Regions from separate parts of the Tessaracoccus aquimaris genome, predicted to be linked through region 1. Evidence: predicted binding sites of a transcription regulator. Region 1 holds the regulator's gene; each other region holds the start of a gene.
The links. Region 1 encodes LexA, which represses DNA repair genes until DNA is damaged. Its sites were predicted from a motif close to TCGAACANNTGTTCGA; they were not measured.
Positions count from the first base shown of each region.

Region 1 (7,762 bases):
CGCTGACGAGCGCCGACTGCTCGGCCTGATCGCCATCGCCGACCAGCCCCGCGCCGAGGCCGCCGACGCGATCCGGCGGCTCCGGGCGGCCGGGATCGAGCGGGTGGTCGCCCTCAGCGGGGACGCGGACGGCCCGACGAGGCGGGTCGCCGAGGCGTTGGGCGTCGACGAGGCACACGGCAGGCTGCTCCCAGCAGACAAGGCCGCGGCCGTCGCCGACCTGCAGGCCTCAGGTCGCACCGTCGTGATGCTGGGCGACGGCGTCAACGACGCCCCGGCGCTCGCACGGGCCGACGTGGGTGTCGCGATGGGCGTCGGCGGCACGGACGCCTCCGTCGAGACGGCCGACGTCGTCCTCCTCGGCGACAGGCTCGATCAGTTCGCGCACGCGAGGCGGGTGGCCCGGGCGACCGTGCGCGTGATGCGGCAGAACACGGCGCTCGCGCTCGCCACGGTCGCCGTACTGCTGGTGGGGGTCCTGAGCCGCGACATCGGGTTGGCGGGTGGCATGCTGGTGCACGAGGCGAGCGTGCTGCTGGTGATCGTGAACGCGCTGCGCCTGACGAGAATGCGCGGGCCGGCCGCCACGGAGGCGTCGAGGCTCCCGCTGGTCGAGGAGGCGAGGCGATGACCCATCGGGGCTCCTGCGTCGGCCGGGTGCCGATCTTCGCGGGGCTGACCGCCGCCCAACAGGGCGAGGTCGCCCGGCTTGCGAGGCCGTTGCGGCTCGACAGGGGCGAGGTGGCCCAACGCCCCGGCGAGCGCGCCGGCACCTTGCTGGTGGTGCACTCCGGCGCACTTCGCGTGTCGAGGGTTGCGCCGGGCGGGCAGGAGCAGGTCCTGCGGGTTCTGCACCCCGGCGACTTCGTCGGGGAGATCGGCTTCGTCACCGGAGACGCGGACGACCGGCTCGCCGTCAGCGTCGAGCCGGCAGAGGTGTGCAGTTTCCGACACCGGGATCTGGAGGACCTGGTGAACCGGTTCCCCGACATCGGGCTGCGGATGCTGCGGGCCGTCACGCGGCGACTGTCAGCGGCGGAGGCGTCGCTCGCGGCGGTGAGCGGGGTCGACGCCGGCGCGCGGGTCGCGGGCTACCTGCTGGAACTGCCCGCCCGGTGGAGCGACGGTCGCCCCGCCGTCACCTTCCCGGTGCCGAAGCGCGACGTCGCCTCGCTGCTCGGACTGAGCCCGGAGACGCTCAGCAGGCGTCTGGGTGCCCTCAGCAGGGCAGGCCTGATCCGCGTCGACAAGGCAACCGTCGAACTGCACGACCCGGAAGCTTTGGCGAGGATCGCCGAGACACAGTGAGCGACGTGTGCATGATGGTTGCGCATTCGCTCGTTAGGATGACCGGCTCTCCGGGGGGCCCGGTCTACTGTTGAGGCGTGGCACGAATCAACTTTGGCACTGGCGGCTGGCGGGCAATCATCGGAGACGAGTTCATCAGGGCGAACGTGCGGCTGCTCAGCGCAGCCCTCGCGGCTCGGATGCGCGACGAGGGCGTCGCGGACGAGGGGATCGTGATCGGTTACGACCGCCGGTTCCTCTCGGACGTCGCGGCGCAGTGGGCGGCGGAGGTGTTCGCCGGGTACGGCATCCCGACAAAGGTGATCAAGGTCGCCCAGGCGCCGACCCCGCTGATCATGTGGACGGTCAAGGACCAGAACCTGCCGTACGGCATGGCCATCACCGCGTCCCACAACCCCGCGCTGTACAACGGCATCAAGGTGTTCACCCGCGGCGGCAAGGACGCCGACGAGGACGTGACGCTCGACGTCGAGCGCCGGATGGAGGCCCTCGAGGGCGCGCCGGAGGCCGACATCGCCTCGATCGCCTACCCCAAGGCCATCGCGACGGGTGCCGTCGAGGAGATCAACACCTTCAACGGCTACATCGACTCGATCATCTCCCAGATCAACATGGAGGCGATCCGCGAGGCGGGGCTCAAGGTCGCGCTCGACCCGATGTTTGGCGTGTCGAAGACCTCTCTCCAGACCATCCTGATGACCGCCCGCGTCGACGTGGAGGTCATCAACGACCGCCACGACACGCTCTTCGGCGGCAGGCTCCCGTCGCCGACCTCCCACACGCTGCAGGCGCTTTCGCGCTACGTGGTGGAGAACAAGTGCGACCTCGGCATCGCCACCGACGGTGACGCCGACCGGATCGGCATCATCGACGACCTGGGCAACTTCCTGCACCCCAACCAGTTGCTGGTGATCCTCTACTACTACCTGCTCAAGTACAAGGGTTGGAAGGGCGCGGTCGTGCGCAACGTCGCGACCACCTCGCTGCTTGACGACGTCGCCACGATGTTCGGCGAGGAGTCCCACGAGGTCCCCGTCGGATTCAAGTGGATCTCCGGCAAGATGCTCGAGACCGACGCCATCATCGGCGGCGAGAGCTCCGGCGGCCTCACGGTGCGCGGCCACATCTCCGGCAAGGACGGCATCTACGCCGCCGCGCTGCTCGTCGAGATGATCGCGGTCGTCGGCAAGCCCATGAGCCAGATCTACAAGGAGATCGTCGGCCAGTTCCCGCCGCACTACATGGCAGAGACGGACTTCTCATTCGACCCGGAGCGCAAGCCGGAGATCCTCAACACGCTGATGGTCGAGAAGCGGCTGCCCGAGTTCTCCGAGCCCGTCGTGCGCACCTCCTACGAGGACGGCTGCAAGGTCTACTTCGAGGACGGTTGGATCATCGCGCGCTTCTCGGGCACCGAGCCGCTGCTGCGCATCTTCTGCGAACTCCCCGACCGGGAGCGGGCCGAGCGCTGCTGCGACGAGTTCCGCGCATTCCTGGGCCTCTGAGCCCCTAGACGAAGGCGGCCGACGCGTTGGCGTCGGCCGGTTCCTTCGTCTTCGCCTTGGCGTTGGCTCCTGCTCAGAGCTTGCGCATCACCGCGACGACCTTGCCCATGATCTGCGCGTGGGTGCCGTCGATGGGGGAGTACCGCTCGTTGTGCGGCAGCAGCCACACCTCGCCGTCCCTGCGGCGCAGCGTCTTGACGGTGGCCTCGTCGTCAAGGAGGGCCGCCACGATGTCGCCGTTGATGGCGTCGTTCTGCCTGCGCACCACGACCCAGTCGCCGTCGCAGATCGCCGCCTCGATCATCGAGTCGCCCTTGACCTCGAGCATGAAGATCTCGCCATCGCCGACCAACTGCTTCGGAAGCGCGAACACGTCGTCGACCTGCTGCTCCGCAAGGATCGGCCCGCCCGCCGCGATGCGGCCAAGCAGGGGAGCCGCGACGGAGCGGGGCGCCGAGTCGAAGTGCTGCGTCGGGTCGAGGTCCTCGGAGCTTTCGCCCGGCATCTGGACTACGACGGCGCGGGGCCGGTTCGGATCGCGGCGCAGGAACCCCTTCTCCTCCAGCACCTTGAGTTGGTAGGCGACCGACGACGTCGACGCCAGGCCGGCGCGCGTGGCGACCTCGCGGATGCTCGGTGGATAACCGACCTCCTCGATCGACTCGCGGATCACCTGGAGGATCGCCATCTGGCGCGCGGTGAGGCCGTGCAGGTCCTCCGGGCCGTCCGGCAGCGGGGTGATGCTGCCGAACTCGGCGGCGAGCGAGGCGTTGGTGGGCCGTCCGCGGCGTGGGGTCTTGTCGGGCATGGACCCACTGTAGCCGCTGAACGAACGTGTGTTCGAAATTGGGCAGCGTGTCTTCGCTTCTCCCTGACTGCGTCCTGGTCGCGGGACGACACGCCGAAACGAAACTGTCGGAGGCGTCGTGTTGAGTGCTTCTTGAGGGCGACGCGACACGTGGATCGAACGGATGTTCCATTTCGAGAGTCGAGGCGCTAAGCTCAGTAATCGAACAGTTGTTCTAGGACGAGAGGGGTGGTCCCCATGGCCGCTGCAGTTTCTTTCCAGGTCGTTGACGCAGGGTCCCGCAGAGTCGTCACCGTTACGCCTGCCGGCCGCCCCGATCTCCGCCTCCCCGTCGCCCACCCCAGGCGTGGCGAGCGCCCCGGCGCGACCGCTAGGGTCGCCTCGTGCGTCGCCTCCCGTCCGGCGCCCAGGTCGCCGTGGCTTGTCGCAAAGGTGGCGCTGGTCGGTGCGCTGACCGTCGTCGGTGGGGCGATGTGCGTCGGTCAGTTCGCGGCCAACGCCACACCCGATCCGGCGTTCGAGTACGTCGCCGGAGACCCGGGCTGGGCGCACGTCACGCAGCCGTGAGCGTGGCCTAGTCAGCGCTTCGGCGTGTCGCCCCTGGAGTGCTTGTCTGGGGTGCCGGGCCAGCCTAGAATTCCTATATCTAGTGGTTCTGGGCGTGTCGCTACACAAGGGCTTGTGGTTTTGAGCTGAACGTGGCACCTTGGTACCTCCGCAGGGGATTCACGAGGGAAGGTCCACGACAATGCACTGCCCGTTCTGCAGGCACGGCGACACCAAGGTGTCGGATTCGCGTGCCACAGAGGATGGTTCGGCCATCCGGCGCAGGCGTGCATGCCCGATGTGTGAGCGCAAGTTCACCACCGTCGAGCAGATCGTGCTGACCGTCGTGAAGCGCTCCGGGGTCGTCGAGGCGTTCAGCAGGGACAAGGTCATCCGTGGGGTGTCGAAGGCCTGCAAGGGTCGTCCCGTGACACCCGCGCAGTTGGCATCGCTCGCCCAGCGGGTCGAGGAGTCGCTGCGTGCCTCAGGGTTCGCGGAGATCCCGTCCGAGAAGATCGGGGTCGCCATCCTTGGGCCGCTCGAGGAGTTGGACGCCGTCGCGTACCTGCGCTTCGCAAGCGTCTACAAGAACTACGACTCGGTCGACGACTTCCAGAGAGAGATCGACACGCTGCGACTCAGCGTGTCGCAGCAACCGCCGCAGGGCAGTCAGGTCCTCGTCGGCGCGCTCAGCCAGGAACCGCTGATCAGTTGACGCTCAGCGCCAGCACACTCATCTGACACACAACACCGGATACACACGAGGGGAAAACAATGACCGCCACTGCCGCGCGCGGAACACGCCGCAAGAACTCGGAGACCCAGGGCAAGGGCCTCACCATCGGGCGCGTCTTCACCAAAGAGGGGGTGCACCCCTACGACGAAGTGGAGTGGGACCGCCGCGACGTGGTGCAGACCAACTGGAGGACCGGCGAGACCGTCTTCGAGCAGCACGGGGTCGAGTTCCCGTCGTCGTGGAGCGTCAACGCCTCCACGATCGTCACCACCAAGTACTTCCGTGGAGCGCTCGGCACCGAACAGCGCGAGGCCAGCCTCAAGACGCTGATCGACCGGGTCGTCACCACCTACGCCAAGGCGGGCCAGGACTTCGGCTACTTCGCCACCGAGCAGGACGGCGAGATCTTCGAGCACGAGCTCACCTGGATGCTGCTCAACCAGTACTTCTCCTTCAACTCGCCTGTCTGGTTCAACGTCGGCACCCCCTCGCCGCAGCAGGTCAGCGCGTGTTTCATCCTGTCGGTCGACGACTCCATGGACTCGATCCTCAACTGGTACAAGGAAGAGGGCTTCATCTTCAAGGGCGGCTCCGGTGCCGGCCTGAACCTGTCGCGGATCCGCTCGTCGAAGGAACTGCTGAGCTCCGGTGGCACCGCCTCGGGCCCCGTGTCCTTCATGCGCGGCGCAGACGCCTCTGCCGGCACCATCAAGTCGGGCGGCGCGACCCGCCGGGCCGCGAAGATGGTCGTGCTGGACGTCGACCACCCCGACATCGAGGAGTTCGTCGAGACGAAGGCGCGCGAGGAGGACAAGATCCGTGCGCTGCGCGACGCCGGGTTCGACATGGACCTCGGCGGCAAGGACATCACCTCGGTCCAGTACCAGAACGCCAACAACTCGGTGCGCGTGAACGACGAGTTCATGGCTGCCGTGGAGAGCGGCTCCGCGTTCGGGCTGCGCGCCCGCGGCGACGGCTCGGTGATCGAGGAGGTCGACGCCAAGACCCTCTTCCGCAAGATCGCCAAGGCCGCGTGGGAGTGCGCCGATCCCGGCATCCAGTACAACGACACCATCAACGCGTGGCACACCAACCCGGAGACCGGCCCCATCACGGCGTCGAACCCCTGCTCCGAGTACATGAGCCTCGACAACTCGTCGTGCAACCTGGCGTCGCTGAACCTGCTGAAGTTCCTCAAGGCCGACGGCACCTTCGACGCGGAGTTGTTCGTCAAGGCCGTCGAACTGATCATCACCGCGATGGACATCTCGATCTGCTTCGCCGACTTCCCGACGGAGCCGATCGGCGAGACCACCCGCAACTTCCGCCAGCTCGGCATCGGCTACGCCAACCTCGGCGCGCTGCTGATGGCGATGGGCAAGGGCTATGACACCGAGGGTGGCCGCTCCACCGCTGCTGCCATCACGTCGATCATGACGGGCGCCTCGTACCGTCGCAGCGCAGAACTCGCGGCCGTGGTCGGTCCGTACAACGGCTACGCGGTCAACGCCGATGCCCACCAGCGCGTGATGCGCAAGCACCAGGCCGCCAACGATGACCTGCGCGTGCTGCCCGATGACCGTGCGCTGCACGCCGTCGCGACCCGCGAGTGGGACGAGGTGGTCAGCACCGGCACCGTCAACGGCTTCCGCAACGCCCAGGCCTCCGTGCTCGCGCCCACCGGCACCATCGGCTTCATGATGGACTGCGACACCACGGGCGTCGAGCCCGACTTCTCGCTGGTCAAGTTCAAGAAGCTGGTCGGCGGCGGCTCCATGCAGATCGTCAACCAGACGATCCCGCGGGCGCTGAAGCGGCTCGGCTACAACGCCGAGGAGATCGAGGCGATCGTCGAGTTCATCAGCAGCAAGGGCCACGTCGTCGGCGCCCCCGGTCTTGCCGCGGAGCACTACGAGGTCTTCGACACCGCGATGGGCACCAGGGCGATCAAGCCGATGGGTCACGTGCGGATGATGGCTGCCGTGCAGCCGTTCCTGTCCGGCGCGATCTCCAAGACCGTCAACCTGCCCGAGTCCGCCACGGTCGAGGAGATCGAGGACGTCTACCTGCAGGGCTGGAAGCTCGGCCTCAAGGCGCTTGCCGTGTACCGCGACAACTGCAAGGTCGGTCAGCCTCTCTCCGACGGCAAGAAGGAGACGAAGGAGGAGAAGAAGGCCGAGCCGGAGGTGCGCATCGAGTACCGTCCGAAGCGCCAGCGCCTCCCGAAGTCGCGTTCGGGTCGCACCACGAGCTTCTCCGTCAGCGGCGCCGAGGGCTACATGACCTCCGGCTCCTACCAGGACGGTCGCCTCGGTGAGGTGTTCCTGAAGCTCGGCAAGCAGGGCTCGACCCTCGCGGGCGTGATGGACGCGTTCTCGATCGCCGTGTCGATCGGTCTGCAGTACGGCGTGCCGCTTGAGAGCTTCGTGCAGAAGTTCACGAACCTGAAGTTCGAGCCGGCGGGCATGACCGACGATCCTGACATCCGCATCGCGCAGTCGTTCATGGACTACATCTTCCGCCGCCTGGCGCTGGACTACCTGACCTTCGACGACCGTTCCGAGCTCGGCATCTACACCGCCGCCGAGCGCGCCCGCTACGTGGAGACCGGCTCGTACCTGTCCGAGGAGGACGAGGCCGAGCTGATCGAGTCCGAGACCCTGCGCAACGACGCCGGCGACGACTTCAACGTCGACGGCGCCCGGCAGCCCTCGCTGCTCGACGCGCACACGACCGCCGAGCTGATGGAGGCCCTCGGGGTCGCCGAGGTCGACGCTCCGCTGTGCATGACGTGCGGCACCAAGATGCGCCCGTCCGGCTCCTGCTACGTGTGCGAGGGCTGCGGCTCCACCAGCGGCT
Region 1 is NZ_CP019606.1:1,546,294-1,554,055, reverse strand. Features, by position in the region: gene BW730_RS07295 (heavy metal translocating P-type ATPase) at 1-631, shown strand, start outside; gene BW730_RS07290 (Crp/Fnr family transcriptional regulator) at 628-1,308, shown strand; gene BW730_RS07285 (phosphoglucomutase/phosphomannomutase family protein) at 1,386-2,813, shown strand; gene lexA (transcriptional repressor LexA) at 2,887-3,621, opposite strand; gene BW730_RS18060 (hypothetical protein) at 3,859-4,188, shown strand; gene nrdR (transcriptional regulator NrdR) at 4,370-4,882, shown strand; gene BW730_RS07270 (vitamin B12-dependent ribonucleotide reductase) at 4,942-7,762, shown strand, end outside.

Region 2 (7,762 bases), 120 kb from region 1:
CACCTTCCTGAGCTTCCCGGGCTGGAGTGCCACAGCTTCCGCGGCGCCTCGGCGGCCCCGGTGCCCGCGGGCTTGATGTCGGAATAGGGCGACTGCTTGAACCCGCTCGCGTGCACCAGGACGCGGCGACGGCCCATGCCTCCCGCGCGGGTGTGGCGCTGCGGATCGGGCGGCGGCTCGAAGCCCTCTGGCGCTGGCTCGTCCGGGTCGGCGGCTTGGGGCGCGTTCGCGGCGTCGGCGGCCGGGCGGCGCGTCTCCTCCCAGGTGCCGACCAGCGAGTAGCCCTCGGGCACCTCGTCCAGGATGGCGGTGACGGCGGCGATGGCCTCCTCCTCGGTCGCGCCCTGGTTGAGCGCGGCGCGCCACGCCTCGTCGAGGGTGCCGAGGTCCCAGGCGCCGGTGGCGCGGATCGAGATGCCGCGCGGCCCGGTGCGGCGGATCTTGCCGCGTACCAGCAGCATCCACGACGAGAAGACCGTCGCGGCGTAGGGCCCCTGCACGTCCTCGAAGAAGGTGGTGTCGACGGGGCCGGTCGAGTCGTCGAGGGTGAGGAAGATCACGCGCCGCCCGGAGCGGACGGGCGGGGTCTGGGTGGCGACCTTCACGCCCGCGACCAGCACCTCCTCCTGGTTGCGGTGCTGCAGCAGGACGCGCGAACTCGACGCCCCGATGGCGCGCAGCAGCGGCAGGTAGCGGCCCATGATGTGCTGGCTCGCGTCAAGGCCGAGGATCTCCAGTTCGGCCTTGAGCCGCTGGTCGTCGTCCATCTCCGGGAGCCCGGTGACGGCGACATCGGCGGTCGGCTCGGCCTCGGCGTCGCCGAAGTCGAGCGCGGTCTGCACGGCCTGTGCCGCGCGGTCGGCCTGCTGGCGCTGCGCCCTTGCCAACTCGGCGGGGTCGGCGCTGAGCACCTGCTGCCTGCGGCCCTTGGCCCGCGCGGCCACCCGTTCGTCTGCCCGGCGGGCGCGGTGCAGGTCGGCGAGCGCGAGCAGCAGGTCGCGGCGGGTGACCTGGCCGTGCCTGGTGATGGCGGCGCGCCGCCCGATGCCGTAGAGCCGGTCGAAGCCGCCCGCCAGGACGAGCCGCTCGACGACGGGCTCGGCGACCCGTGCCCTCGCCCAGAAGTCACTGAGGGAGGCGAACGGCTGGCCCGCAACGATCCGCTCGATCTCTGGCTCGGAGATGCCCTTGACGTCGGCGAGCGAGAGCCGGATGCCCCACCCGTCGACCTGCGGCAGCCCGTCGGCGGCCGGGATCGCCCCCATCGCGAAGTGCTCCGGCAGCGTCACCGACTCCTCGTCGTCCGTCTCCTCGAGGCGTTCGGCGCGGTACCGGCCGGTGCTGCGGTTGACGTCGAGCCCGAGCACCGAGATGTTCATCCGACGCGCCTCCTCGAGCAGCAGTCGCTTGGGGTACATGCCAGGGTCGTGGGTGAGGATGCCGGAGAGGAAGTGCGCCGGGTAGTGCCGCTTCAGCCAGGCTGACTGGTAGGTGGGCAGCGCGAAGGCGGCGGCGTGCGCCTTGCAGAACCCGAACGAGGCGAAGGATTCGAGGATGAACCAGATCTGTTCGGTGACCTGCTCCCCGTAGCCGCGCTCGACGGCGAGCCTCGTGAACCACTTCCTGACCTTCGCCTGACCCTCGGAGTCGCCGAGCGCGCGGCGCACCTCGTCGCCCTGGGCAAGCGTGCAGCCGGTGACGGCGGCGATGATCATGATGATCTGTTCGTGGAAGACGACCACGCCGTAGGTCTGTTCGAGCGCGGGGATCAGGCTGTCGTGCAGGTACTCGGGCGCCGTCCAGCCCTGCCGCGATTCCAGGAAGGGCGTGACCATGTCGGACTTGACGGGGCCCGGCCGGAACAAGGAGATGTCGACGATCAGGTCGTGGAAGGTCTCGGGGCCGAACTTACCGACCAATTCCCGCTGGCCGGGCGACTCGATCTGGAAGCAGCCGAGCGTGGCCCGGTGGGCGATCATGTCGTAGACCGCCTCGTCATCGAACGGGGCGAGCGCGTCGATGTCGGGCGTGGGGCCCTCCGCTTCGGTGCGGTCGATCTCTTCGAGGGCGTGCGCCATGGCCGACTGCATCCGGATGCCGAGCACGTCCAACTTCAGCAGCCCGAGGTCCTCGACATCGTCCTTGTCGAACTGGCTCATCGGGTAGCCGCCATAGCTGGCCTCGAGCGGGGTGCGCTGCCCGAGCGACGAGTCGCTGAGGATCACGCCGCACGGGTGCAGCGCGATGTGGCGGGGCAGCCCGTCGAGGGACTCGACCAGCCCGAAGAGCATGTCGAGGCGCCGCTCCCCCAGCCCCGCGGCGCGCAACTCGGGCAGGTCGCGCAGCGCGTTGCGGGCGTCGCGGGCCCGGATGTGCGGGAAGGCCTTCGCCATGGCGTCGATCTCGACGGGCGGCAGACTGAGCGCGGCGCCGACGTCGCGGACGGCGTGCCGGACCCGGTAGGTCTCGATCATGGCGACGCAGGCGACGCGCTGCCCCCGAAGGTCTCGAGGATCTTGTCGTAGACCTCGGTGCGGCGCGCCGACTCGACGTCGAGGTCGATGTCGGGCAGCGCCATCCTGAGCGGCGACAGGAAGCGCTCCATGATGAGGCCGTAGCGGATCGGGTCGACCCCCGAGACGCCGAGCGCGTAGTTGACGAGGCTGCCCGCGCCGGACCCCCTGGCCGCGCACCGGATGCCGAGGTCGCGGACCAGCCCGACGACGTCGGCGACGGTGAGGAAGTAGGACTCGAACCCCATCCGGCCGATCACCGACAGTTCCTCGTCGAGGCGGTCGAACACGTCGGCCCCCGGCGAGGCGTAGCGCTCGGCGATGCCCGCCTCGCAGCGCGCACGTAGCGCGGCAGGTGCCTCCTCCGGCGTGGTGCCGAGGGTCTCGAACTCGGGGAGCCGGATCTCGCCGAGCCCGATGTCGCCGATCGGGTCGAGGCGGCAGCGTTCCGCGACGGCCCGGGTGGCGGCGAGCAGCGACGCGCCGTCCGCCCTGCCCGCGAGCCGGGCCGCCTCGTCGGCGGCGATACCCATCGCGGCGCCGTCCTTGAGGTAGCCCTCGGCGTTGCGGCGGTCGATGTTGCGCACGTCGAGCGGCACGAGGCGGCGGGCCGCGTCGAGGACGTCGACGGTGGCGGCCTGCTGCCTGCGCGCCATCCGCACCGCGTTGGTCAGCACCGCAGGCAGGCCCAGTTCGTCGGCGAGCCGGATGATCCCGCCCGCCTGGTGTGCGGAGGTGACGCCGCGGCCGCCTGTCTGGTGGTTGGTGGCGGCGAGCACGAGGCCCCCGCCCAGTTCGGAGCGCCACCGCACCGCTGCCAGCCGCGCCGCCTCCGGATGCCCGGCCGCGATCAGCTCGCCGATCTCGGAATCGGCGCCGAGCAGGACGAGGGTGTCGCGGCCCGCGCAGTGCTGCGCGATGGTCTCGAGAGTGACGACCGGATCGGACCGGTCGCCGGTGAGTTGCGCAGCGGTGATCAGGGAGCAGAGCGCGCCCCAGCCAGCGCGGGAGGTGGCGAGCACCACCGCCCGGGGCAGCCGCTCGTCGCGCAACTGCCCGCCGCGGGCGGCGTTGGGGCGGCGCGGGGGCTGCCACCCTGCGGGCCGCACCGCGAGGTCGACCCCGACGATGGGCGCGACGCCCGCCTGCAGGCACGCCTTCGCGAACCGGATGGCCCCGTACAGGCCGCCGCGATCGGTGATGGCGAGCGCGTCCATGCCGTGCCGGACGGCCTCTGCGACCAGCTCGCTCGGATGCGAGGCGCCGTACTGGAAGGAGTAGCCGGAGGCCACCCTGAGGTGCACGAACTGCTCCATCACACTGCCTCCGCCGCGACGACCCGCTCGCGCCTGCGCAGCCAGCGCGACGCGTCGGCGAGGAACTGGTCGGTGGCGCGCACCATGTCGGCCGCGATCCGCTCGCTCGCGACGCCCGCCTTCGCGGCGGGCGCGTAGACGCCGAAGTAGGCGGCCCATTCACCCAGTTCGGGCGCCGCTGCGGCGAGCAGTTCCCACGCATCGGTGCGGCCGCGGACGCGGCGGGGCGAGGCGGCGATCACCGCGAGCGCGATCTGCTGCGCCGCGCGGTAGGCGACGCCGAACCGCGCCGCTGGCGGGTCGGCGTACTCGGCCTCGATGATGAGCCGCTGGGCATGGCTGAGGTCGATCATCAGTCGAGCACCGCCTGCAGCACCCAGTCCTGCGCGTCGACGGTGCGGGCCAGTTCGTAGACGCCGCGGTGCCCGCCGTTGCCCGCCTCCACCCTCCACACCTCGCGCTCGCCGAGCGGATCGGCTCCGTCCGCCTCGACGGCCTCTCCCCGGAGCGCGCGGGCCTGTTGGCCTGACCACCAGGGCGTCGCCCTGCTCCACCTGCCCTGGACCTCCTTGACCAGCAGCAGCCTGTCGCGCCAGATGAACTGGCGCGGCTGGTCCGAAAACAGCACGTGGATGGGTTCGTCGTAGGTACGCATGGCCGCCTCCCGGGGATCGTTCGATTCTTCGAAAACTGCTCATTCGACCCGGGAGCCCCGGACCGGCGTGGGGGTCGAATCCACGCCGGGCCGGGGCGGCCCATACCCGTTTCGCCTGTTCACACCAGAGCTTCCCCGAACTAATCGAACAGGCGTTCGGATGAAGACAACTATAGGCTCCCCCTCCGACAAGACGTCAAGCCCAACGCGAAGAATTGTGGATAACGCAAAAGTTCTGTCCACAGGCATGGGTCCGGTGGCAACGGCCCGGCCCGCCGGCCTATGACCGGGCATGGGAGGCCGCGTTGTCCGGGCGTGGCGCTACTGTCCAGGAAGGAGGGGAAGCGATGGCAACCGATCGGGAACGTGTACTGCTCGACGCGGCGATCGCGCGCGCCGCGAGCGGTGCGGAACCGGACCCGTTGCTGTTCTGGGGACACACCGGGCGAGCAGGCCAGGTCGGCCGGGAGTGTCTGAGCCAGTGGTACCCGGCCACCTTCGACGTCGACGGCGTCCGCTACGCCAACGCCGAGCAGTACATGATGGCGGGCAAGGCCCGCGTCTTCTGCGACGAGGAGGCGCTTGCCGCGATCCTCGCCGCCGACTCCCCCGAGGAGATGAAGCGCCTCGGGCGCAAGGTGCGCGGCTACGACCGGGAGCGTTGGGAGGCGGCGCGCTTCGCGATCGTGGTCGAGGGAAACGCCGCCAAGTTCGGCAGCCACGACGTGCTGCGCGGCTTCCTCCTCGACACCGGCGACCGCCTGATCGTCGAGGCATCGCCGGCGGATCGGGTCTGGGGCATCGGCCTCGCGGCCTCGGACGAGCGCGCGGGCGATCCGCGTCGGTGGCGGGGGCTCAACCTCCTCGGCTTCGCGCTGATGGAGGCACGCGCCACGCTCCGCGCGGCCGACGCCGGGGGCGACTGACCCGGGCCAACCGTGGCATCATGGGCGCGCCCGCAGCGATGACGTGAGGAGGCGGCGATGGCGAAGGTGAGCGTCCGCGGCGCGACGCTGGCGGCGATGGCGGCGTCGGCGCGCCTGGCTCGCCTCGGGCACGAGGTGACGCTTGTCACCGACGGGTTTCCCATCGACCGCGCGCTGGACGACGCCTCCCCCGTCATCGCGCTGCCCGCCACCTGGAAGGACCTCTTCAAGAAGTCCGGCGGCCACCTGCAGGCCGAACTCAACCGCGCGGGTCTGGAACTGGTGGAGGCGCCGCCGCCGCGCCACGTGCTCTCCGACGGCACGGTGCTCGACCTGCCGACCGAGCGCGGCCCGCAGTTCCGCGCCGTCCGCGACGCGCTCGGCGAGCAGGTCGCGGTCGCCTGGCGCGACCGCCTCGACGACCTCGACACCCTCTGGCACGCCTTCCGCAGGCACGCGCTGGAGGGCAACGAAGCGGTGGTCACCGACGAGCAGCGACGCGCGCTGTGGCTCGAGCGCACCGTCGCCGACGTCGCCGCGCCGCTCGGCCCGCTTGCCGATCTCGCGCTGCGCCTGGTCGACGACCCTGCCTCCCCCGCGCTGCTGGCGCTGCCTCTTGTGGTCGAGCGCTCCTTCGGGCGCTGGCACCTGGTCGACGGCGACGCCACCCCGCAGCCCGCCTCCCGGCTGCTCGGCCTACTCCTCGACCGGATGGCCGAGCGGGGCGTCACGCTCGCAGACGACGCCGACGGCGCGGCGGACATCGACTGTCGCCAGCCCACGCCGCTGGCCCAACCGGTCAGCGCGGAGCAGTGGCTGGCGCTTCCCCCGATCGTCGGGGCCGACGGCGCGCTGCGCGCCTCGGCGGCCTCGCCCGCGGGGCGCGAGCCGTGGGCGCAGTTGGGCAGCGCCGCGCTGGCCGTCTACGAACTGCATGAGCGGTTGACGGGCGAGGACTGCCGCCCCACCAACGTCGCCTTCACGATGCCGCGGCTACCCTGAGCCCTCGTCGCCCTTCGGACGGGACAGCCAGCGCCACGCGATGAGCCCGACCACGACGGCGGCCAGGGCGAGCATCACGAAGTCGGGGATGGCCTCGCCGACGCCGCGCAGCCAGTTCTCCACCCTGTACTGCTCGGTCGCTCCGAGGATGCCGCCCAGCGCGGAGGTCGCGTCGGTGAGCAGGAACAGCAGGCCGACGGCGACGAACAGCGCGCCGGAGACCAGCCCGATCACCGACGTGGTGAACGGGCCGAGCTTCACCGGCCTCGGCTTCAGCCGCTCCCCAGCTTGAACCGTTCCCACACCAGGGCGAGCAGCACGAGCGGCACCACCATGCCGGCGCCGAAGGCGGCAAGCAGCACCGCGCCGTACAGCGGGCTGCCGCCGACCGCGGCGACCGTCAGCACGGCGCCGAGCAGCGGCCCGGTGCAGGCACCCGCGAGCCCGTAGGTCGCGCCGAGCAGGATCGCGCCGACGGCGGAGCGCGGGTCGCCGCGCTGCGCGATGCCGGGGATGGGGATCCGGATGCCGAGCGCCGTGATCAGCCCGAACACGATCAGGATCGCGCCGCCGACCATCGACAGCGTGCCGCGGTGCACCGTCACCAGCGACCCGAGCGCTCCCGCGCCCAGGCCGAGCGGCACGAGCGTCAGCAGCAGCCCCAGGTAGAACAGGCCGGTGCGGGCGAGCAGCTTCGCTCGGTCGCCGTTGAAGGCGTAGGCGAAGAAGGCGGGCAGCAGCAGCGCGGCGCAGGGGCTGAGGATCGCGGCGACCCCTCCGAGGAAGGCGCCTGCGTAACCGATCAGCATCAGTCGACCAGCGCGACCTGCTGCGCGATCAGCTTCTGGAAATACTCGAGCGGCTGGGCTCCCGAGACGAACTCGGAGCCGACCACGAACGAAGGCGTCGACGTCAGCCCGAAGCCCTGCGCCTCCGCGGAGTCGGCGGCGACGGCCTCCGCGTGGGCGGGGTCTGCCCAGTCGGTCGTGAACTGTTCGACGTCGAGGCCGAGCTTTTCGACGATGCCGAAGACCAGGTCGTCCGGGATGTCGGGGTGGCCCTGGTTGGGCAGCGCGACGTACAACTCGTGCGCGAACTCGAAGTACTTGCCCTGCACGCCCGCGGCGCGGGCGGCGGTGGCGGCGCGGATCGACTCGTCGCCGAAGATCGCGAGGTCACGGAACTCGACGCGCAGCGTGCCGTCGTCGATCAGCGGCTGTAGCGCGGGAAGCGTCTCCTCGGCGAACACCGAGCAGAAGGGGCAGCGGTAGTCGGCCCATTCCGTCAGCACGATCTTCGCGTCGACGCGGCCCATCGCCAGCGGATCGGCGGGGTCGCGCTTTGGCAGGT
Region 2 is NZ_CP019606.1:1,670,153-1,677,914, forward strand. Features, by position in the region: gene BW730_RS19225 (helix-hairpin-helix domain-containing protein) at 1-1,418, opposite strand, end outside; partial or broken gene BW730_RS19230 (hypothetical protein) at 1,475-3,829, opposite strand; gene BW730_RS07860 (SAV_6107 family HEPN domain-containing protein) at 3,829-4,182, opposite strand; gene BW730_RS07865 (DUF6504 family protein) at 4,182-4,484, opposite strand; gene BW730_RS07870 (NADAR family protein) at 4,832-5,410, shown strand; gene BW730_RS07875 (phytoene desaturase family protein) at 5,468-6,412, shown strand; gene BW730_RS19235 (hypothetical protein) at 6,404-6,673, opposite strand; gene BW730_RS07880 (cytochrome c biogenesis CcdA family protein) at 6,685-7,221, opposite strand; gene BW730_RS07885 (thioredoxin domain-containing protein) at 7,221-7,762, opposite strand, start outside.
Region 2: a site for LexA is predicted at 4,629-4,644, ahead of BW730_RS07865 (DUF6504 family protein). Genes of this name have one in related genera too.

Region 3 (7,762 bases), 700 kb from region 1:
GAGGTCGACCAGCAGGTTGACCACGAGGTAGATCACGGCGGCCATCAGCGTCATCGCCTGGACAGGCGCGTAGTCGGTCGCCTCAATGGAGTGCACGACGTAGCCGCCCACTCCGGGCCAGGAGAAGATGGTCTCTGTGATGACGGCGCCGCCGAGCAGGTGCCCCAGTTCGAGGCCGACGATGGTGACGATCGACGGGCCTGCGTTCTTCAGCGCGTGCGCCCCGACCACCTTGCCCGGGCCCATGCCCTTGGCCTGAGCGGTGCGGATGTAGTCCTGGCCCAGCACCTCCAACATGGCAGAGCGGGTCATTCGCGAGATGATCGCGGTGGCGCCTACCGAGAGCACCATGGCGGGCCAGATCAGGTGCGACAACGAACTGGCCAGCGCGACCGAGTCCCCCGTGAGGAGGCTGTCGAGGACGTAGAAGCCGGTGATCGTCGTCGGAGGGTTGACGGTGTCGGCGATCCGTCCGACCGGCGCTGGCATCCAGCCGAGCGAGCCGTAGAAGATCGAGATGACCAGCAGGCCGAGCCAGAACAGCGGCATCGAGGCGCCGAGAAGCGAGATGATGCGGGTCGCGTGGTCGGCGAGCCTGCCTCGCTGGGTCGCACCGAGGATGCCGAGCGGCACCCCGACGAGGATGCCGATCGCGAGGGCCGCGAGACCGAGTTCGACGGTGGCCGGGAAGCGCAGCGCGAAGTCCTCCGCGACGGGTCGCCCGGTGTGCCAGGCGAAGCCGAGGTCGCCGCGCAGCAGGCCTGCGAAGTAGTCGACGAACTGTTCCCAGACGGGCTTGTTGAGGCCCATCTGCTCGCGGAGCTTCTCCACGACGCTGTCCGCCGCGTTCTCCCCGGCGAGCGTGCGCGCCGGGTCGCCGGGCAGCACCCGGGTGATCAGGAAGATGCACACGATGACGCCCAGCAGGGTGGGGACCATCGCGGCTATCCGCCGGAGAATGGTGCGCACTGTTGCTCCTTCGCTGGACAGTGGTTCCCCGCTCGGCGTGGTGGGCGACCAGGGGGACGAGATTGCACAACTATTGATTTCCAACCCGTCTAGCGCAACGCATTCTCTGTATATGAGAGACTTGGGAAAAGAAACCGCCCTTCAGGCGTGCGTCGCGGGGTCGCGGCGGCCGGGGGCGCACCCTTTCGAGTCGAAGGAGACATCCGTGACGGCAACCTCAGGGCAGAGCAGCGCGGGCACTCTGCAGACGGTCGACCGCGCGCTGAGCATCCTGCTGTCGTTCACCGGCGCCCGCACCGACTGGGGCGTGATGGAACTGGCCCGCGAACTGGACCTGGACAAGTCGACGGCGCAACGCCTGCTCGCGACCCTGGCCAAGCGCGGCTTCCTGCACGCCGATCCGACCACGCGTCGCTACCACCTCGGGCCTGCGCTGTGGCGGATCGCGTCGACGTGGGAGCGCCGCGGCGGCATGGCCCAGTTGGTCGAGCCGTTCCTGGCCTGGCTGGCCGTGGAGTCGCGACGGACGGCGGTGTTCGCGGTGGCCGACGGCGCCTATGTGCGCTGCGTCGCCGCCGTCGATGGAGGGGCTGGCCCGATGCGCAACCACCCGTTGGTCGGCGAACTGTACCCGGCGCACGCCGGCGCCACCGCGAAGGCCTACTTCGCGACCCTGGACGCGGCCACCAGGCAGGCGCTGATGTACACGATTCCCTTGGCGAAGTTCAGCGACCTCACCTCGGACGACGCGACGGCGATCGAGGCGCAGATGATCGAGGTCGCCGAGCGCGGGTGGGCCTACTCGGAGGGCGAGTACGACAAGAACACGCGCGCGGTCGCCGCCCCGGTGTTCATGCTCGGTCGCCCGGTCGGCTCCGTGAGCATCGGCGAGCACAAGCGCGAGAACCTGGGCGACATCCGCGACCACGTCGCGGCGACGCTGCGCACTGCGGAGCGGATCGGCGCCCTGCTGTCATCGAGGGCGGTCCCGCCGGCCGACGACGACGCCCGGCGCCCGGAGACTGGCACCTCGTGACGGCCAGCCGACGGGACCAGAAGACGAACCCCCCGAAGCCACCACCGCACATGGTGCGGCCCGAGAGCGTGCTGGCCGACCTCGGCCGGCGGTGACACAGCCAGACCCCGATGTGAGAGACCCTTGCGCCGACGGCGTCGACCCTTGGCAAGCCCTTCAGCGTTCGCTATCTCCCTGACCCGGGCGCCACGCCCCCACGTCACAGCTTCCACTGACCTGATCTGCGTCTGATTCGTCCGACCCGAGACCCTATTCCGGAGGCAGCAGATCATCAGGGAGACGACGACTTGGCATCATCTCGGCAGGAAGCTGAGTCTGCGCATCAAGCAACTGAAGTTGAATCAACTTGCCATCAACAAAGGTCAGGATCGCTGTGAGCTCACCGTTCTCGAAAACCGGGATGTCAGTCAGCGTCCCCACCTTGGGGAAAGCGGCGAAGGTGATCGCAGCAGCGTTCGCGCTCGGGTCATAGTCAACCTTCACCTCCGCCTCATCAGACCACATCTGCACACCGATCCTCGATCATCTGAGTGACACTCTCCGGCAACTCCCTCGAGGAGCCTTCGCGGCGGGCCGCGCAAAGCGCCTTCGTCGAACCCCGCCGAAGCAACGAAGGGGACCAACGTTCACCTTGCCTGAACACCATGCTCACACCTCTCTGGCGACGAGTCTCATTGTCCGATCAGGCTACAACTGATACGACCGACTCCTTCGGGCCCCAGAACCCCCACCGCCTCTTGAGACGGCGCGAAGCGATAGCCCTAAGGTCCGCAGAGGCGGGCTCGAGCACTACCTGTGCCATCAACCTCGTCGATGCTCTCCGCCGCGAAACTCGCCAACCGCTGCGACTCAGCGGGCCCCCTGGGCTCAGCCAAGGGACTTCCGCGCCGGTGTGGCGTGGCCGCCTCATGGCCCACCCCAACTTCGCACACCAACGTGCGACCACTCACACACCGAAGGCCGCGGTGAAGCCCGCCTGGCGCTCTTCCACAACCACAGAAGCGGGCCGAGACACCCATGCACCGCGTCCCCCTGCGAGGCCAGAAGCACCGCGCAGGCAGCCTGCACGCCATCGCCAGCGAAGGGCTCAGCGGGCAACACATACAGGTGGCGTACGAAATGACGCTGCACCAGTTCGGCTGCCAGTCCGTCTCCACGGCATTCGAGAGCTCCAATCGCTCGCACAGGCGGCTGGGCCGATCTTCATCGAGCACGGTTGGCCTGTCCGGTCGACTGGGATCAGCCCAAACCACCGCACGCGGGCCACAGTGGGCGCCGCCCGCTAGGCGACCCCTTAAGCATCATCTCCGCCTCGTCCGGGCAGACGACCCTGCGACCCGGCGGAGAGATCACCCACGCACCCGGGAACCGACCTAGCCCGCCAGTGGGCAACGCCGTTCCTTGATCCGGGCTGAGGCCGCGGGCCGACTCGAAGCGTCGGCAACCCACATCGCCCGGCGACTACATGCGACCGACAGGCAAGGGACCCTCGGCAGGCTCGGAGCGATCACCTCCAGCCGCCAAGCTCAGAGGCATTCACGCGCATCAGGAAGTTTGCGGATTTCCGGGAAACCCCTCGTCAACGAAATAGAACGGGTGTACGATTAAGCATGGACCTGATGGAGTACCCGAGCATCGAGCAGTGGGAGGTCGCGTCCCGCCGGGCCGAGCTTCTCGCCGGTCAGCTCGCGCAACTCCACGCCGAACTCGTCGATCTCACCGCCCAGGTCATCGCAACCAACGCTTGGGCCGGCGAGGGCATCGTCTCCCCCGAGCACTGGCTGATGCTGCGCTGCGCGCTCTCCCCCGTCCGCGCCCGCGAGATCGTCACCATCGCCCGCCGCCAAGGCGACTTCCCCGAACTCGAGCGACGTCTCCACTCGGGCAGCATCAGCGTCGACCAACTCGCGGTCGTCGCCAAGCACGTCCCACTCAGCCACGCGCACGCCGTCACCGGCTTCGTCGAGGCCGCGACCGTCCCGCAACTGCGCCGAGTCCTTCCGCGCTATCACTTTCCAGCCGAGGATGTCGCGCCTACCCAGGACGAGGAGCTACCCTCCGGCACAGTCACCGCGATCGATGACGGTCCCACCCTCAGCATGGGCACCCAGGACGGCCGCTTCCGCCTGCACTTCGAGGCCGACCCGCTCGACGGCGCGCTCGTCGAGACCGCACTCCGCGAGGCCAAGGACGCGCTGTTCACCGCGGGTGACGCCACCGCCACGCTGGCCGACGCGCTCCTCGAGATGGCCTCCCGCTCCCTCACAGCCGTCGAGTCCCCCTCCCGACGCGACCACTACAAGGTGCTGGTCCACCTCGAGACCGACGGACGCGGTTGGATCAAGAAGCAGGGCGCCCTCCCCCGCCACCTGCTCCGGAAACTAACCTGCGAGGGCACCGTCCGGCCCGTCTGGCTCGAGAACGCGTCCCCGGTCTCCGTCGGACGGGCCATGCGCATCGTCCCGAGCCGCACCCGGGCACTCGTCGAGGACCGCGACCAGGGCTGTCGCTACCCCGGCTGCACCACCACCCGCTTCCTGGAGAACCACCACCTGACCCACTGGGCCGACGGCGGAGCCACCGACATCGAGACAGTGCTCTCGCTCTGCCCGCGCCACCACCGCGAACATCACCAGGGGAACTTCACCATCGAAGGCACCCCGACCACTCCCGACGGGCTCACCTTCCTCGGCCGCTACGGACACCCGATCCGGCCGGCACTCCCCCACGACCCGCCGGCGCCAACGCACCCGCCGCCCGAGGCCCAACCCATCCGAGGCTGGCCCTTGGACACCCGCTACCTCGACTTCGGCCCGCCCATCACCGCCGCCTAGCCATCCCGCCCTTGGCCGGCGGCGCGGGGCATCAGGCGCGCGCTCTCTCGACATCCCGGCCTAACGAGGCCGAAAGCCACCCCGGTAACCGGCACGTTCCTGCGGACGGTCGCCCCGCTCCCCGAGCCTGTCGAGGGGTCCGCGCACTCGCGCCTTCTACGACGGTTCATCGCATCCGCCGCCGACGCCCTCTGCGCCTAGTTGCGATTAAGCCCATGCGCACGGGTGTCGAGCGCCCGCTTGAAGTGAGTCTCGGCGGCGTCGACCACCTTGGTCGGCGTGGCCGGGTCAAACACCCTCAGGACCGAGTAGCGGAAGCCTGTTGGATCCATTCCGCGCAACTCGACATTCCCGCCATGTCCATTGGCCGCGTACGCTCTCCACCGCTGGCTGATCGACTCCGCCCCATCGGCCTTACCCACGTACTGCCTGCCATCTCGGGTGTCGGTGATCAGGTAGATGCCGACAACTGACGAGAGAGCTGTTCGCCACGACGCGTACCGGTGTTCCCTCATGACCGCCTGGAGCTGGACGTAGTCGAGGATGAGCCGGTCGAACCCAGGAAACGGAATCGGCTGGGCGTCCGCGATCTCAACGACGGGATAGACCGCTGCCGTTGCGCCGTTGACGAACCACCTTCGTGGGACTCGCCAGCCGATTACGAGCCGCTCCCACAGATCGGCGAGATGCTGCTGCGTGTGCGCGAGGTCGAAGTAGCGAAGCTCTTCGTCGCGCGAGACCTCTCCACGGTTCTCCAGGACGGACCAGAGGCGGGCTCGATCGCCACCTTCTTTGATGAAGACGACCCAGAGTCTCGGAGGATTTGCCGGGAATCCCAGGGGGCTCACCGACTGCTGGCCGGTGTACGCAAGGATCTCCTCGGCTGTGGAGTCGGCATGTAGCCCGAGGCGCCCGGTGTCCTCCTGCTCACGCGTGAAAGCGTGCCGGATGACAAGCACGTCAGATGGATCGATCCCGGCGTCGTGCAGGATTGGGCCGAGCGTCAGCGCCACGTTGTCCTCCTTCGGAGCCGCGCAATCCCGTTCAGAGAGCCTGAGCCGCGGCAGTTGGCCTTCTACTACCTGTCTTATCCAACACCATGCCGCTCCGCCTGCACAGATGGCCAGCGCGCTCAGCCCTCGGTCGAGGCCGCGTGCTCTTTGCGTAGCTCGGAGAGCCGGGCTCGGAGTGGCGTTTTCGGCATCTTCGCCAGGTTGAGTGGCGGGTCGAGTTCGGCCAGCACCGCGGACTCGAGAGCACCCAGAGAGTCCGCGTCTGCGACCGGGACTGCGAGGACCCGAAGGTGCGCGTGCATCCATCGTGTGAGCTCGGTCTCGCTGACGGCTTGTGCTCCAAAGGTCTCAGCCAGCACCGAGAAGAGGCTGAGCCTCAGGGTCGAGAGATCGCGGCGCTTGCCGAGATGCATCGTCGCGATCCTCCCCCAGAGAGTGTTGGACGACAGAGCCCCGCCGCTGCGCGTGGCGCCTGCAAGGCCTGCGTAGATGAGTCCCGGCTCGATGTCATGGCCGAGCCCATCGCTGAGGTCGCGAGCTCCAGAGTCATCGACCCACCAGCTGTATACACCCGGAGACCGAAGGCCCGCCCCCTGCAGCGCAAGGATGCGATCAGGGGTGAGAGCCTTCGGCTGTTCCCGAAGCAGGGCTGTTACCTCGGAGATCGGCGCCGGCTCTGCCGCCCGCTTCACGTACCAGGAGAGCCTGTGCCCGAAGGACAGTCCCTGAAGCTGGTCCAACACGGTAGCCCCGCGCAGCGTGAGCGGCTCATGTGCAGCCATCACATAGGCAGACCCGGCGTGCACATCAACGGTCACACCTGAGAGCGAACCAAGCTTGGCCTCCAACTGTTCGGCGACCTTGGTGCCCCATCTGGCTCGGTACTCGCGGCCCATCTCCGGGAGGTAGCAGTCGTAGGGCTCCAGCCAAGCGTCCGGGCTGACCAGGCCGTGCTCTGCGGAGAGGATGAACCAGGGCAGTCCGGAAGCGAGCGCATATGACCGCATCTTCCCGAAGTAGTCCGAGGTGTACAGGTCCCTTGCTGCGGCCCCGTGGGGAGCTTGCTCTTCACACACCCAACAAGCACGACGTCGGCCTGGACGGGCACCGGTCGCGGTTGGGGAGCCCGCCGCTGACGACCGCCCTTGGCGATCGGCGAAGGAGCGATCTTCTCCCTCCCCTTTCCGACGACCAACCCGAGCTTGAGCAGGAGTCGCCTGGCGTTCTGCGACTGGAACTCGTCGTTCCGAAGGCCGGTGGCGAGCGACATGACCTGCTTGACCGGCCAGCGATCGCTGTCGACTTCGACCCAGTACTGGCTGATGTCGTCGGGGCGCGCCTTGGCCAGGTTAGTAAGCACGTCCTGGTGCGACAGCTCAAACCGACGCCCCGCCAATGTGAACGAGATCGTCGTCATCGTCGCACTCCCCTGTGCCTCGGCCTAGTTTGCCGCCGACTGTACCCGGCTCAGACCGCTCTCTGGAAGGACGAAACAGCCCCCGACTGGCGTGTGCCTGTCGGGGGCTGTTTCGGTCTGGTGGAGCTAAGGGGATTCGAACCCCTGGCCTCTTCCATGCCATGGAAGCGCGCTACCAACTGCGCCATAGCCCCAGGTCGTCTTGCGGCGACTCGAAGAACTCTAGCGCACTTCGTCTGACATGGAAAATCGGGCCTGGGGTGGTTCCCAGGCCCGATTTTCACGCTCAGAAGCCGCTAACTGCGGCCCTTCTTCAAGGTCCGGGCAAGGGCCGCCACGCCGAAGTGATCCTTCGACATCGCCACGTCCAGGACGGGCACCCCGGCGGCCTTGAGGGCGTCGGCGGTCGGCTCGTCCCAGGCGAGGACCGAGACGTCGTCGCGGTGGCCGAGCAGGTTCACGTAGGCGTCGGCGAGCGACGGCTGGCTGAGCA
Region 3 is NZ_CP019606.1:847,005-854,766, reverse strand. Features, by position in the region: gene BW730_RS04020 (ABC transporter permease) at 1-969, opposite strand, end outside; gene BW730_RS04015 (IclR family transcriptional regulator) at 1,175-2,005, shown strand; gene BW730_RS04010 (hypothetical protein) at 2,255-2,515, opposite strand; gene BW730_RS04005 (HNH endonuclease signature motif containing protein) at 3,616-4,839, shown strand; gene BW730_RS04000 (GIY-YIG nuclease family protein) at 5,037-5,852, opposite strand; gene BW730_RS03995 (DUF6884 domain-containing protein) at 5,972-6,928, opposite strand; tRNA gene BW730_RS03990 (tRNA-Ala) at 7,388-7,463, opposite strand; gene hemC (hydroxymethylbilane synthase) at 7,566-7,762, opposite strand, start outside.
Region 3: a site for LexA is predicted at 3,594-3,609, ahead of BW730_RS04005 (HNH endonuclease signature motif containing protein). Genes of this name have one in related genera too.